Regions from separate parts of the Lysinibacillus sp. F12 genome, predicted to be linked through region 2. Evidence: riboswitches for the same ligand, from Rfam matches in the RefSeq annotation. Region 2 holds a riboswitch; the other holds the start of a gene.

Region 1 (7,979 bases), 270 kb from region 2:
ACGAAGAACAGGCGCTAGACATGATTGAATTACTAAATCAATTAGCTAATGAACATCGTGCCATTCGCTATTCCATCATTGAATTGACAAGTAATCATATCATTGGCTCCTGTGGATTTAATAACGTGGATTACGATAATGCTACCGCAGAAATTGGCTATGACTTGGCGAAGACTCATTGGGGCAAAGGCTACGCCACAGAAGGTATCATCGCTTTAATCCATGTAGCTTTTACACATTTGGACATGTCGACAATTATAGCAAAGGTCGATGCGGCGAATATCAATTCCATCAGAGTCTTACAGAAATTGAATTTTATTTTGCAGGGCTACGATAGCACTGAAAAAAATTTACAAGTATATGTACTATGTAAAAAGTAATATAAAAAGCTAAGAATGGTTATCTAATCATTCTTAGCTTTTTGCTTAGTGATACATGCCGTGATTAATTTTCCCCGTTAACTTTTCTATTTGTACTTTGAATAATTCTATTTTAGGCATAATTGGATACCCTCTTTTTCAAATATCCATTCAGGATTACCATACTTCTCTAAAAGCGCATCAAAGAACCATTCCTTCTTTGACTCCTCTTCCATTCTTACAACTTATCCAAATAGCACTACACTTTGGTAGACAAGTGCAGATTGGTAAGAATATTTTTTCCCTGGGTGTAAATCGCCCATTTCACTTACTTCTATACTGATTTTAGGGTTTTGTTTAATATTGGACCAAAAATGGCTTTCTAGAATATTACCAATATGCAAATAAAGTTTTCCTTCATACACATAAACAAATAGAATTACATAAGGATATCCTTCCTCATCAACTGTCGCAACATACGCGACTTTCCCCATCTTCCAAAATTGCCGTGCTTCATTTTTAGAAATTTCTACACGTTTGTTTTGAATCATATCTCTTATCGTTAACCCCCTCATCAAAATATAGTACGATAAAAATAAAAACGTTAATCTCAAAACATATATTTCATTTACATCTTTATGGTATCTAAAAAAAGAATAGTTTTCCTTTCGCGCATAAGTAAAGCCAAGAATGCACTCGTTTAGCATTCTTGGCTTTATTACTTTAACGCTATTTAATTGGAATCCAAATTTCTGAGTATGAATCGGGGCTATACGCATCCTCTTCTGGGTACACTTCAAGCTCAGCCGTTCCTGCTGGCTCATATGGATTGGAGGGGAACCACTCTGAATATATTTGTTTCCACGTATTTTGCATAGCATCTGGCATTGGCCCGTGCACCTCAAACACAACCCACTTTGATGCAGGTACTTCCATCGTTAATAGATCCTCTCCCACATCACCTACATGATTTGTAGCAATCCAGTAATCAATGAAGCCCTGTTGTCCTTGGTTTGTATTTGGTACACAAACACCTAATACTCCATTGATGTTGCCATTATTTAATTGATATAGCTGATGATCGAAGCCACTCTCATTGATTTCCTGCCAAAACAATGGAATTTCCCGAGTGTTTTCTCCGTCTTGGCAATTGTACGTTCTTTTCACCCCAACAACTTGAAACTTATCTTTTTCTACGATTTTATACTTCATTGGTTCTGCTCCCTTCAAGCTTACCTGAATCACCAGGCGATTGTATGATTTTAGTGGTCCTTGCCTCTTTCTCGCTTCACTCGGCGTTACATAATGCTGTTTACGAAACGCTTTTGTAAAAGCTTCAGGAGTTTCATAGCCATACTTGTAGGCGAGATCGATTATTTTTTGATCTGTATCCATTAATTCCTGAGCCGCTAATGTTAATCTCCTCCGTCGTAGATAATCCGCAATGGACATATCCGTTAAAATCGCAAACGTTCGCTGAAAATGGAAGACAGATGAATTAACCTCCTGTGCAATCTGTTCAATCGTTATGTTTTCTAATAAATGATCTTCCATAAAATTAATGGCTTTTTGAATCGACTCAATCCAACTCATTGCTCTCACTCCCTGATACCATCTTAAAATAGTTAATGCTTTCCAGCCTGTCTTTTTATGCTAACTTTGGACAGGTATGTGTAGAAGCAGTTTTTCATCACTAACACTCCTTCTATTTTCGTTACTTTACATACGATTTTCGCTCTTTCTCCACTAAAATCCATTGTACTAACTATCGAAAAACAACCATTATATTTATAATAACGGACAAGGCCTTTATTGTCCTTAAATCAAGGAGTGTCATCATCGTATCTTACCAAATGAGGAAGAAAAGACTTAGGCTATGCCTTCAGATGAAAAGGGGGCAATGGGAAATTTCCAAGCATGTTGTAATCATGAAGTATACGAAGAATTAGGCTACAGGTAGTATCGATGATAAATCTAATGCAGCTGTAGAAGTCTGTTACTTTGAAGCCATCATAATTGGCGGACAAATGACCCTTCTTAATCTTGAATAAATTAATGTATGATATTGCATGGAAATCTAAAGATGAGGTCGCACTACTACTATTAACATTCCTAAAAGATCGACCATTTCTCTTATGTTTATGTCAATAAAAAAAGTCACGCCTCTCGACATGACCGATTTTTTTCATATAAAATTATTGGCTGTTCTCTTCTTGATGCTGATAAATAATTAAGGCAGAATGGATGACCGTCTGTTCGCCGATATAGAGGGTATTGTACTTGATATCAAGTATGAAAAAGTAACTCAAATCTAATAAAGCCCGATTAATATCATGTTCAAATTGCACAATATCGTTGTTTTGGATTGTCACAACTTGAGTCGTTTGTGTCATTGCCCACACCCCTTTTCTTTCATGATAGTTCAAAAGGGTATCAAAGTCAGTAAAAAAATATTGGAGCAAAATAAGCTCCAATATTTTTTAGTACATCGTTAAATATTCCTCACGCTCCCAGTTATGGACCCGTGTACGGTATTTATCCCATTCTATTTCTTTGGCTCTATTAAACTTTTCATAAATATGATCACCTAGAGCTTCTCGTACAACTGCATCCATTTCTAATTCAATTAATGCGTGTTCCAATGAAGATGGTAGACTATCAATACCATTTAATTCACGCTCTGGACCTGTCATTTTATAAATATTTCGATCTACCGCTGCTGGAGGCGTTAAATCTTTCCGTATGCCGTCAAGTCCAGATGCTAAGATTACAGCCATTGCTAAATAAGGATTTGCTGCAGGATCAACTGAACGTAACTCAATACGTGTTGATAATCCTCGAGCTGCTGGAATACGAATAAGTGGCGAACGGTTTTGAGCAGACCATGCAACATAGCATGGGGCCTCATAGCCTGGAACTAATCGTTTATAAGAATTAACCAGTGGATTCGTGATAGCAGTAAAGCCATGTACATGCTGGATAATACCTGCCATAAAGCTACGAGCTGTTGCGCTTAATTGAAGTTCTGCGTGTTCGTCATAGAAGGCATTTTTATCCCCTTCAAATAACGATAGGTTAAAATGCATGCCAGAGCCGTTAACTCCAAATAGTGGCTTAGGCATAAATGTTGCATGTAGCCCATGCTGTGCAGCAATCGTTTTTACGACTAATTTAAATGTTTGAATATTATCGCATGCTTCGATGGCGCTAGCATATTTAAAGTCAATTTCATGCTGTCCAGGTGCAACTTCATGGTGAGAAGCTTCAATTTCAAAGCCCATCCCCTCCAGTTCTAAAACAATATCACGGCGACAATTCTCCCCTAAATCTGTCGGAGCTAAGTCAAAATATCCTCCGCTGTCATTTAGTTCAAGTGTCGGATGCCCTTTTTCATCCAGCTTGAAAAGGAAAAATTCTGGCTCTGGTCCCAAGTTAAAGGAAGTGAAGCCTAACTCCTCCATTTCCTTTAAAACGCGCTTCAAATTAGATCGTGGATCCCCTTCAAAAGGTGTTCCATCTGGTCTTGCAATATCGCAAATAAAGCGTGCCACCTTACCTTTTTCAGCTGTCCAAGGAAAAATTACAAATGTATTAAAGTCTGGTCTTAAATACATATCTGATTCCTCTATACGTACAAAACCTTCAATCGAAGAACCATCAAACATGACTTTATTGTCTAATGCCTTTTCTAATTGGCTCACAGGTATCTCTACATTTTTAATCGTACCTAATATATCAGTAAATTGTAGGCGAATAAACTTCACATTTTCTTCCTTCACTCGGCGTATAATACCTTCTTTTGTATAATGTTTCATTTTCCACCACTCCAATGTAAATTTAATTAACACAACTTTTTTATGACTGTTTTAAAAATACATTATTTTTTAAAATTTAGCAACATTCATGTAAGGTTTTATAACATCGTTTTTTTAGAATATATTCATCTTGATTTTCGATACATAAAAAAGGTATACCCATTAACTAAATGGATACACCTAATTTATATTTTATTTTTTAATATTGTAAAAGCATATTAACGAACACTACCAGAATGACAACAGGTACTATAATCAACATTAACAACCTGTAGGCTGAATAATATCCCTGTCCCATATGACTTCCCATTAACAGTTCTCTTCTTACAAATTCCTTATCCACTACATAGGCAATAAAAATAGCAATAAACAAGTTCCCCAATGGTAGCATTAAGTTTGATACTAAAAAGTCAGTTGCATCAAATATGTTCTTTCCAAAAACCGATACATCAGCTAACAAGCTAGAGGAAAGGGATGCTGGAATGGCTGCGAGAAATACGACTACACCAAGACACGAAGTCCATACAAGACGTGTTTTTTGACTATTTTCCATCAATGCCGCTACAATAATCTCGTATAAACTAAACGAAGACGTTAATGTGGCAAATAAGAACAATAATAAAAACATCGCTAAAAATACTTCCCCAAACGGCATCTGGCTAAATGCTGTTGGTAGCACCATAAATAATAAGCCCGGCCCTGCTGCCGGCTCTAAATCAAAAGCAAAAACAACCGGGAAAATGGCTAGTCCGGCTAAAAATGAAACCAGTACCGTCAGCATAACTACGGAGCCTGCCGAATTCGGAAGACTTACATCTTTTTTGAGGTAGGAACTGTATGTAACAAGACAAGAAAATCCTACTGCTAATCCAAAAAATGATTGCCCCAAAGCTTCTAATATAGATTTCCCTGTAATATTCGAGAAATCAGGCCATAAAAAGAATTTTATCCCTTCCATGGCGCCATCTAATGTGACAGCACGTATCACAAGGACAATGAACATAATAAAGAGCAATGGCATCATCCATTTATTTGCCTTTTCAATACCATTTTGGACTCCTAAAGAAATAACAAGTACATTTGCTAATGTAAACAAAGCTAAACCTACAAGCGTAATCCAAGGTGTACCAATTATTTTTCCAAATAGCTCTGCAGGATCAATAGCTGGGTCAATGACAGCACCTGTTAATCCTAGCCCACTATAAATAAAAATCCAGCCCCCGACAACGCTATAAAATGTTAGTAATAAAAAACATCCGAGAACACCCATTCGGCCAATCCATGCCCACCCCTGCTTTGTAGGAGCAATTTTTTTATAGGCAGTGATTGCCTCAGACTGCGTACCTCGCCCTAATATATATTCAGATAATAGCATCGGGAGCCCAATTAATAATGTAAATAGCACAAATATTAAGAAAAACGCGCCTCCACCACTTTGCCCAGTTACATACGGGAGCTTCCAAATCGCTCCTAGTCCAATTGCAGCACCCGCTGATGCTAAAATAAATCCTAACTTACTAGACCACTGTCCTTTTTTTCCACTCATCTCTTCAAACTCCTCAAACATTCTAAACTCATCTCTAATTCTACATGAAAATAGAGTTCTCGACTAGGTATTACTAAAAAAGAACTAGTGATATCTCGACAACCTATTACCTTTTTCTATTTTCCTTCCACCATTTCATCTCATAAAAAAAACCTCGAGTTCTTCACTCGAGGTTTAGTACAATTTATTTTGTTATATACATAGAACGCTGGCGGTCAATCCATTTACGCATTGTTGTAAATAATAACGCCATAATACCCGTTAATAAAATTCCTTTGACAATATTAAATGGTAAAATACCAGCGACAATCATTTTATATAATGAATCACCTACAACAGGCTCCATACCTAAAAAGTAAGTGTACATTGGTAAAAATACAGCATAGTTTAAAATACTCATTCCTACTGCCATCACAACTGTTCCCGTTGCTAAACCTCCAACAAGACCAGCAATTGTTTTAAAGCGATTAAAAATAAAGCTTACTGGCAATATAAATAAAATACCTGTTACAAAATTAGCCATATGCCCTACGGGAACGCCTGTTGGAGTGCCTGAGAAAATCCAATCCAACACATTTTTAAACAACTCTACTAAAATACCAGCTACAGGTCCCATCGTGATTGCCGCAAGTAAGGCAGGCATATCACTGAAATCCACTTCTAAAAATGCTGGGAATGGTGGAATTGGGAAATTAAAAAGCATTAATAAAAACGAAATACTGCTCAGCATGCCAATCGTAATAAACGATTGAAGTTTGACATTTTTCTTCATAGAAAGCTCTCTCCTCTTTGCTGATTCAATCTCGCAAGAAGAAAGGTGACGATCTTTCAATTGTTTCATGAAAAAACCCTTATGCGTTTAATAAAGCATAAGGGAGAAAGGCATAACGAATAAACGTCCTCATCAACTAATTTTTGAGCACCGTTAAATAAGCCATACAAAAAAGCGCTCGGTCATAGTTTATTTCATGACAATGAATGACGATCGTACCTTCATCTTCTCCCATCCAGACTTTAACTGTCGGCCTTGGAATTCCACCAAGTCAGCCATGCGAAAATTCGCACAGGTCGCGGGCTGAAGAGTTAAAAATAAATCAATCGAGCTAATGAATAAATTCACTAGCGATTTACCACTCTATTACCGCCGGTCGGGATTTTCACCCTGCCCCGAAGATGAATCATATTATTTTATACTACAGCTTTACTATAATGAATTATGAAGTAAAAGTAAATAGTTCTGCTCAAAAAAATCCGATTAAATTGCTATGTTTTATAAACAGTAAAGGCATTCCCGCTATATGGGAATGCCTCTCTTTTTTATTCTTCCTTCGACTATGGTAAAAATTGTTTATTTGGTCCCACTGGCTTTGGTAAATAACCCTTCAAATCAAACCCTTCCCAGCTTTCTTGCACAACATTATCTAAAAGTAGCTGCTGATTAAAGCTAGCAGCAGTCAACATCATGGCCTCAATTAATTGAGTTGCTCGTATTGGCTCCATAGATGTTAAATCAAGCGGAATATCAAAGGTAACAACTACACCTTCCTCTTGTTCTTTGACTGTGTATGTCACATTTTCAGGCACAACGGATGTATAGACATCATCATTTTTATTTTTCATCTGTGTAAGTGCTTCTGTAACTGTCTCAAAAGTTTGACGGAAATCTGGTGATAAATATTCTGCACCATTAGTATCTTGGTACAAGTAATAATTATAACGCTTGGCATTAGTTAAAGACATCGCTTGATTTGGCTCACCTTCTTGAGAAAACTCATAGGGTGTTCCATCTTCATTTTGTATTTCTACTTCGGAATATTCAGAGTCCGAGAAGGTATCTTCCATTGTGCCTTTGTATTCATTAACTGTAGCAGAGGCAACATCATAGTCATTTTCCTTTGGCAAGACATGGATGAGCTTATCATCCTTCTCCTTCAGCTCACCTTTATAAGGATGATACTCTGTAAACCCTTTAGCCTCCTCGTCAATTTGCGGAGCATACTTTTCATACATCCGTAAGGTAGAAGGCTTCTCTCCTCCAAAATCAGTAGCAACACGTTCATTTGGGATAACATACGTCATAGGAACACTTTCCGCATCGCGTCCTGCCAAACCAATACGGAAAACGACAGCATCCTTTACATCCTCCTCGTAGACAGAGGTACGTAAAGATAAAATGCGCTCATGCTCCGCGACAATACTTTTGGAATCCAGCATTTCATCCTGCGTTGCCGCTTCCTTTGCCGCTGAATCCTCTTGCAT
Region 2 (7,979 bases):
ATGGGTATGCCGAGTGAACTAAAAAAAGGATTTGAAATAGGTGAGGTTTGTACTGTTCCTGCTCAACAAGTAGAAAAAGCCTATCATGGTGAAACCTATGTTACAGAGGTAATCCATGATTCAGTCCACGGTTCTTATTTATCTGTTGGTGCGCCCATTAAAGATGATACAGGCAAAATAATTGGTTATCTAGGTATTGATATAAGCGCAGATACTTTAAATGGTATTAAAGGAAAAGTCATTGAAGATAACCTATTTATTTTTATTTTCAATGGTGTCTTTATTTTAATTGTTGCTGGTTCTTTTTTATTTTTACAAAGATGGTACCAAAAAGAGGTAGCGAAGGAAGTAGGCGCTACAGAAGATACTTACCAAGCAGAAATCAAAACGTTGATTACCTCGGTGTCTTCGTTACGTCATGATTTCACGAACCATATTCAAGTTTTACATGGCCTTTTACAATTAGAAAAAACAGATCAAGCAAAACAATATTTAGCATCACTGTCTAAAGAAGTGCAAGCGATTAAATCTTTAAAATTAAATATTGATCATCCAGGTTTATCCATATTATTACAAACAAAAAAGCTAACTGCACAGAATCATAATATTGATATGGATTTTACCATCTCTCAGGGCGACTTTAATAAAATTAAAACGACAGATTTAATCAAGATTCTATCGAACTTAATTGACAATGCGATTGATGCTGCCAATGAATTGCCTGAGGGGCAACGTAAAATTATGATTTGTTGTCAAGCAAATGAAACACAATATGAATTTAAAATTACGAATACAGGACCGAATATTGTAGATGAGAATCAAATCTTTAAACAAGGATTCTCTACGAAAAAGCATGAAAATGGTAAAATTCGAGGGCAAGGTTTATTTATCGTGAAAGAAATTGTCCATAAATATCATGGAGATATTTCGATTGAATCATCGAAACATCTTGAAACGACTGCCATCGTCCATATTCCGTTCAAATAGCTACAAAGTGTAGAGACCATTAGACAAAGGCCATTGAGAAAATGATTCTCAATGGCCTTTGTTTTTTCTCATCCTCGTACGCATAGTAATAGAAGTACAGCACGGCATAACAACTTTTTCGGAAAGAGCAAGAGATGCGGCTAGACCCCTTCCGTAATGAAAACCAACGGCCTCATGTTATTTCCATGAAAAAGAAAGAAAAAAAACTTTTTGAGCTTGTCTACAGCCAAATATTAGTCAACGGTCAGACACCCTGATTTTTTTTTGCCTTATTAGTAGCTGTTCGTGTCCGATCTTGTGGTTTTAAGAATGGTGGTCGTAGACTATAGCTCTTTGGCGATAGACGTAGCAAGGACTTGCCGATATCCCCCTTATCGTAATCAGCACTAAAATTTATATAGGGCACACCTAAAACACGCATATTTGCTGCATAAAGGATAATAAAAAAGACTGAAATAAAAAATCCAAACAGACCCAAAAAAGCTGAAAATAAAATGATGATTAATCGGAAAATACTCATTGCTGTCACAAAGGCTTGATTGACTAGTGTAAATGCAGCAATACTTGAAATCGCAATGATAACAATCATCGAAGGGCTTGTCACACCAGCTTTAATCGCAGCATCTCCAATGATTAATCCTCCCACCACACTGATTGAACCACTAATCGCACTAGGCAAACGCAAATTGGCCTCGCGAAACATTTCAAACATAAATAGCATCATCATTATTTCAAGTATTGTCGGAAATGGTAATCCGGTTCTTGACTCGACCACTGTCGCAAGAAGAAGATATGGAAGCTGTTCTTGATGATAGGTGGTTACGGCAAGCCAAAAACCAGGAAGTAACATACTGATCAGTATTCCAAATATTCGGAGCACCCGTTCCATTGAACTAACGATGATGGGATATTCATTGTCCTCAGATGTTTTAAAGAGCAGCATAATATTGGCCGGAATAATCATGGCATACGAAACGCCATCGATCATTATTAGTATTCGTCCTCTCATTAATGCCTGAAGAGCAAAATCTGGTCTTCCCGTATAATCATGTCTAGGGAGAACTTTAGCCGTTTGTTCAATTGCCTCCATCAGCAAATCGCCATTAACGACAATATCTGTATCAATTTTTTGTAATTGTAAACGGATTTGTTCTAGCATATTCAAATTCACAATGTCTTCCATATATAACACAGCTACCGTTGTTTTAGAGCGTTGACCAATCTCTAATGTTTCTACACTAAATGAATTTGTAGGTAAACGTTTTCGTAGTAAAGCTATATTAATAAATACATCTTCAATAAAATCATCTCTTGGCCCTTTCACAACTAATTCAAGCGTTGTTTCCCCAGGCTCACGATTAGGTCTATTTGAAATATCACTGGAATAAATCAAGTGATCTTCCTCAAAATATAATAAGACGTGGCCTTTATAGACTCTTGTAATAATATCCTCTTTCTTCATGACCTTTTGTAAATAAGGAACATGAAGATGCTGTTCAATTAGTTCTTCTAACGTTTCATCAGAACCACTATTAAATAAGGATTGGACACGTTCGACTACAACGGTTTGAAGAAGTTCTTCGTCTATCATGGCGTCACAGGTTATCATATGGACGGTATGTTGCTGAAATTTATACTGTTGGAATATCACATCAGCAGAGCGTTGAAATAGTGATTTCAACATTTTCAAATTCATCATTTGTTCCATTGAAATACTTCTCATCTCCTACTGAGCCTGCTCAAATTTAGTACATTTATGAAAACTTGGACGTTTAATAAATATACTTAGGCATATTTTTCCCATGGATATAAAAATTATTCAAGCAACCAGTACGGTGATAACCTATTCAGTATGTTCTTAGCCAATCATTTTTTGTAGATTCGCCATCTCAATTGCCGATATTGCCGAATCATACCCTTTATTACCTGATTTTGTCCCCGCACGTTCAATCGCCTGTTCAATATTTTCTGTTGTAACAATACCGAAAATAACTGGCACATTGGTCGTTAACGATACATTTGCTATACCTTTTGCCGACTCATTACATACATAATCATAATGTGTTGTAGAACCGCGAATAACCGTTCCTAAACCAATAATCGCATCATATTTTTTTGTCTCTGCTAATTGTTTCGCAATAAAAGGCACCTCAAAAGCTCCAGGCACCCATGCAACATCAATAGATGCTTCATCAACACCATGTCGCTTTAACCCATCCATTGCTCCATCTAATAATTTGCTTGTAATAAACTCATTGAATCGACCTACAACTACTGCAATTTTTAAATCCGTTCCTATTAATTGTGCTTCAAATGTTTGACCCATTTTTTATAACTCCTTTGTTAGTAGTTTGTTGTTAATGTTTGGCTACGATAAGCGGCTAACGCCTCAATGGAAATCATTTTTAAACCATGATGTGCTGCATACTTTGTCAGTTCTTCAAAGCGCATCATGTGACCATCGTCTCCCATGATTTCACAAATCACCCCAGCAGGAATACTATGACAAAGCTTAGCTAAATCAATGGTCGCCTCCGTATGGCCTCTTCGCTCTAAGACACCGTTATCCTTTGCGATTAATGGAAAAATATGTCCTGGCCGACGAAAATCAGTGTTTTTTGCTTGAGACTTCAGCATCTTTTGTATAGTGAAAGCCCGCTCAAAGGCACTAATCCCTGTTGTTGTGTCTATATGGTCGATACTTACGGTAAATGCTGTTTGATGGTTATCCGTATTATGCTGAACCATTGGGTGCAGTTCTAGCTTATGTGCTAGCTCCTGCGAAATCGGCGTACAAATTAAACCTCTCCCATAAGTCGCCATAAAGTTAATCGTTTCAGGAGTGATATATTCAGCAAGTGCAAGAAGATCCCCCTCATTTTCCCGATCTTCATCATCCACCACGACAATCACTTTCCCTTGTTTTAAATCCTCTATGGCATCTTCAATTGCATGTAGCACTCTTGTCATCTCCTTATTATGTGATCTTAAAAACCATGCCGTGCCAAATAATCTCTTGTTATCATAGACTTGTCTTGCCCGTTCTTCAATTGGTTTACAATATACTTACCTACTAAATCTGTTTCAATATTGACGAATGCGCCAATTTTTTTCATGCCTAAAATTGTTTCCTTGTAAGTATGAGGAATCAGTGAAATAGTGACATAATTCGATTCAACATGAAAGATTGTTAAGCTTGTGCCATCAATCGTTATGGAGCCCTTTGGAATACAGAAACTTGTTAGTTCCTCAGACAATTCGATATCAATATAGACCGCGTTAGCGACTGGACGCTTTCGTAAAATTTTCCCAACTGCATCAACATGGCCAGCAACAAAATGACCACCAAATCGCCCGTTCGCAGGCATCGCACGCTCCAAATTAACCGGATCGCCTACTGCAAGCTGATGTAAATTTGTAGCTTTGACGGTTTCAGGCATGACATCCATCGTCAGCTCTTGATCCGTAAAATGGGTCACCGTTAAACAAACTCCATTGACGGCTATACTGTCCCCTAGCCTTACATCTTCTGTAACTTTTGAAGAGTGAACAGTGATTTTCATACTGTTCTTATTGCTTTGCAAGGCTTTAATAGTGCCAATATCCTCTACAATACCTGTAAACATTTCTTCACCTGCTTTCACTCATTTACGTAGCTTTTATCCGTCACTCTTTCTTTTCTATCCGTCTCCCTTCTGAAGCTTCTATAAAAAGAAAAACCCCTTTCACAAAGGGGTTTTGGGAGTATAAGACATCAATAAATAAGCCTACTTGGATATACATTTTTTCCATAGACTAGTATCTTATTTGTTCTTCTCCCATCCAGACTATCACTGTCGGTTTTGGATTTGCACCAAATCAGCTTGCGCTCACGGACTTTGAATAACTTCATCACCGCCGATTGGGAATTTCACCCTACCCCGAAGAACATCTTCTATTCAATTGATTGGCTAAATAAAAAACTTCCCTACAAGTTTGCGGGAAGTAGTGTAATAAATGCATAATCAAATAGACCTTTTAAATTACATTGAATTTAAAAAGCTCACACTTATACCCTTCTCCCATCCAGACTGTTACTGTCGGTTTTGGATTTGCACCAAATCAGCTTGCGCTCACGGACTTTGAATGACTTCATCACCGCCGATTGGGAATTTCACCCTACCCCGAAGGATCATTTTATTTAGCTAGTTCTTACGATAACACTATTTAATTATATTATCTATACTTCTGTCTGTATTTTTTAAAAAAGGTGCCACCCCTTACTATAGCTCCACATACGACGCCCAAATATGACGTTGAATGAGTTTTTGATGATGCTTACTTTCTGTACATTGGGAAAGGCTTGGACACTTCGCACAAATCAAAGGATTCGATTTATATTGGCGATATCCTTCCTTCGTCGTTGTCGCATACTTCAATATTTGCCCTTGTTTCAAAGATAACAATAATAATGCCCGTCATATATACTCATGCTTTCGGAAGAATCCATCTTTCATTTTAGGACGTGTATATGGAAGAACAGGCAACATTTGATTCTCTAACAAATAAATATATAGTCTACATGGAGAATTTACTTTTCAATACCCTATGTAGAAGTTGATGGGAACGAAGGGCGGCGACTCCTGCGGGAAAAGCGGGAAAGTCGAGATCCTGGACTGAGCGAAGCGAGGGAAGCAGCTCGACCCCGCCCGCGGAAAGCGTCCGCCTGTAGTGAAAATCAACGGCTTTACTTTATTTTATTGTAAAAGAAAAAAGACTGTAGTCAAACTCTCAAATTTTTTTGAGTTTGTCTACAGTCTGAGCCACCTATTACTATAGAGGTGGCTTCTTAGTCCTTTAATGACTTAACTTTTGAACATAATCATTATAATTTCCTGAAAAGGCGGTCACACCAGTTGGAGATAATGCTAGTAATTTATTTGCTAGCTTATTAAGAAAATAACGATCATGAGAAATGCATAATAATGTGCCATCAAATTGCAAAAGCGCCTTCTCCAATACTTCCTTGCTAAATAAATCAAGATGATTGGTCGGTTCGTCCATTATAAGTACATTTGCTTTTTGCAAAATTAGCTTTGCTAAGGCTACACGCGCTTTTTCTCCACCGCTAAGGGAGGCTATCTTTTTAAAGACATCTTCTCCCGTAAATAAAAAATTACCAAGCACTGTCCGTATTCTTGCCTCTTCCATCGAAGGGAAGGTACCCCATACCTCTTGTAATATTGTATGATTAGGATGTAATGACTCTTGCTCCTGATCATAATAACCTATTGTCACACCATTTCCCCATGCAATAACGCCACGATCCGGAGTTAATTCATGTAACAATGCCTTCAATAACGTTGATTTTCCAACACCATTTGGGCCTATTAATGCGACCCGTTCGCCTCTATATAATGAAAATTCAATATCTTCCATTAATATTTTTCTGCCCGCATGTAACTGATAGGAGAGTACTAGGTCCTTTACCTTCAGTACTTCTTTATGTGAATTCTTATCAGTAGCAAATGTCATTTGTGCATGTTTTTGATTCTTGTGCGGCTTTTCAAGACGTTCTATCCGTTCAAGCTGTTTCCTTTTGTTCTTGGCACTTTTTGAGGAAGTAGCCATAGCAATATTCCGTTGAATATAATCCTCCATTTTTGTGATTTGCTGCTGCTGCATCGTATATTTCTTCTCCAGCAGTTCACGATCTTTAGTCTTGCTTTCCACATACTTAGAATAGTTACCGCTGTATTTTGTTCCATGAGTACGTTCAATCTCATAAATCTCATGGACAAGGGCATCTAAAAAGTAACGATCATGTGAAATAACAAGAATGGCCCCTTGATAGCCACGTAAATAACTTTCCAGCCAATTTAAAGTCGCAAAATCCAAATGGTTGGTCGGTTCATCTAACAGTAACAAATCCGGCTGCGTTAATAAAATTTTAGCAAGTGCCAGTCTAGTTTTCTGACCACCACTTAATGATTCGATAAGTGTGTCTGTCGGTGTACTACTAAAGCCCATCCCATTTAACATACTATTTATTTTTGCCTCGATGTCATAGCCTCCCTGTTGTGAAAACCAATCGGATTTGCTAGCATATCTCTGCATCACTTGTTCCAGCTTTTCAGGGGCATTTAGATAAGAAGACTCACTCATCTGCATTTCCAACTCTCGAAGTTCCTTTTCAACCTCTAGAAGCTCCGTAAATGCCCCAAGCATTTCAGTCCAAATCGTATGGTCTGGCTGCAATCCACTATCCTGTTGCAAATAACCTAGTTTAATTCCTTTCCCCCTATAAATATCGCCTTCATCATAAGGAATATCCCCTACAATCATCTTTAGTAGCGTGGATTTTCCAGCTCCATTTACACCTATAAGTCCAATCCGATCGCCACGTTCCATTTTCATCGTTATGTTAGAAAGAATGGGCTCTCCCAAGTAGCTCTTACTAATTCCATTTAATTGAAGTATCATTTTTTCCATCTCCTTATTTATTTTATCCATTACTAATAAGCTAATCGCTCAAGAAATAAATGGACATATAAGGTTACACATCACTTTTCACTCCTTTCAAACACAAAAAAGGTGCCGTCATAAAACGGCACCTTCCACCCCTCCTATGAACAAGAGGGCATGTTAAATTTTACTATTAAACAAAAAAACGCCGTTAAGAACCGGCGTTTTTGTATCTATACATCTCATTTGATTGGATACTATCAGTTTTAAAGAAGGCTAGAAGCAACCGGAACCTGCATCGATATGAAATTTGCTTAAAAAAGGGCATACTTCTCCCTTTGCCAGCAAACCTCCACAAAGATTGTAAGATTTCACCACTATTTCAGTTAAACCTTTTGCACAAACAGTTCCCATTACTTCGTCCTCCCTTCGATTTTATAGTATCCACTAATCTACCATAAATCTTTCTAGATTACAAATGTCCTCTCACGTTCTTATTCTTATATGCCTTGGAATATGGCACGCCTATCGTTACACTTAATAATATA

What was found. A riboswitch is a leader RNA that binds a small molecule or an ion and turns the genes downstream of it on or off. The one in region 2 is predicted to bind FMN.
Region 1: another riboswitch for FMN. It lies ahead of AC3CH7_RS04210 (ECF transporter S component); the one in region 2 lies ahead of ribE (riboflavin synthase).

Annotation. Positions count from the first base shown of each region.
Region 1 is NZ_JBYMLP010000001.1:811,037-819,015, forward strand. It holds gene AC3CH7_RS04180 (GNAT family N-acetyltransferase) at 1-380, shown strand, start outside; gene AC3CH7_RS04185 (pyridoxamine 5'-phosphate oxidase family protein) at 605-910, opposite strand; gene AC3CH7_RS04190 (AraC family transcriptional regulator) at 1,089-1,952, opposite strand; gene AC3CH7_RS04195 (hypothetical protein) at 2,555-2,752, opposite strand; gene glnA (type I glutamate--ammonia ligase) at 2,840-4,174, opposite strand; gene AC3CH7_RS04205 (sodium-dependent transporter) at 4,374-5,720, opposite strand; gene AC3CH7_RS04210 (ECF transporter S component) at 5,905-6,492, opposite strand; FMN riboswitch at 6,712-6,899, opposite strand; gene AC3CH7_RS04215 (hypothetical protein) at 7,053-7,979, opposite strand, start outside.
Region 2 is NZ_JBYMLP010000001.1:536,621-544,599, forward strand. It holds gene AC3CH7_RS02840 (ATP-binding protein) at 1-987, shown strand, start outside; gene AC3CH7_RS02845 (spore germination protein) at 1,232-2,695, opposite strand; gene ribH (6,7-dimethyl-8-ribityllumazine synthase) at 2,846-3,313, opposite strand; partial or broken gene ribB (3,4-dihydroxy-2-butanone-4-phosphate synthase) at 3,340-3,948, opposite strand; gene ribE (riboflavin synthase) at 3,975-4,613, opposite strand; FMN riboswitch at 4,794-4,919, opposite strand; FMN riboswitch at 5,037-5,162, opposite strand; partial or broken gene AC3CH7_RS02865 (transposase) at 5,256-5,534, opposite strand; gene AC3CH7_RS02870 (ABC-F family ATP-binding cassette domain-containing protein) at 5,824-7,449, opposite strand.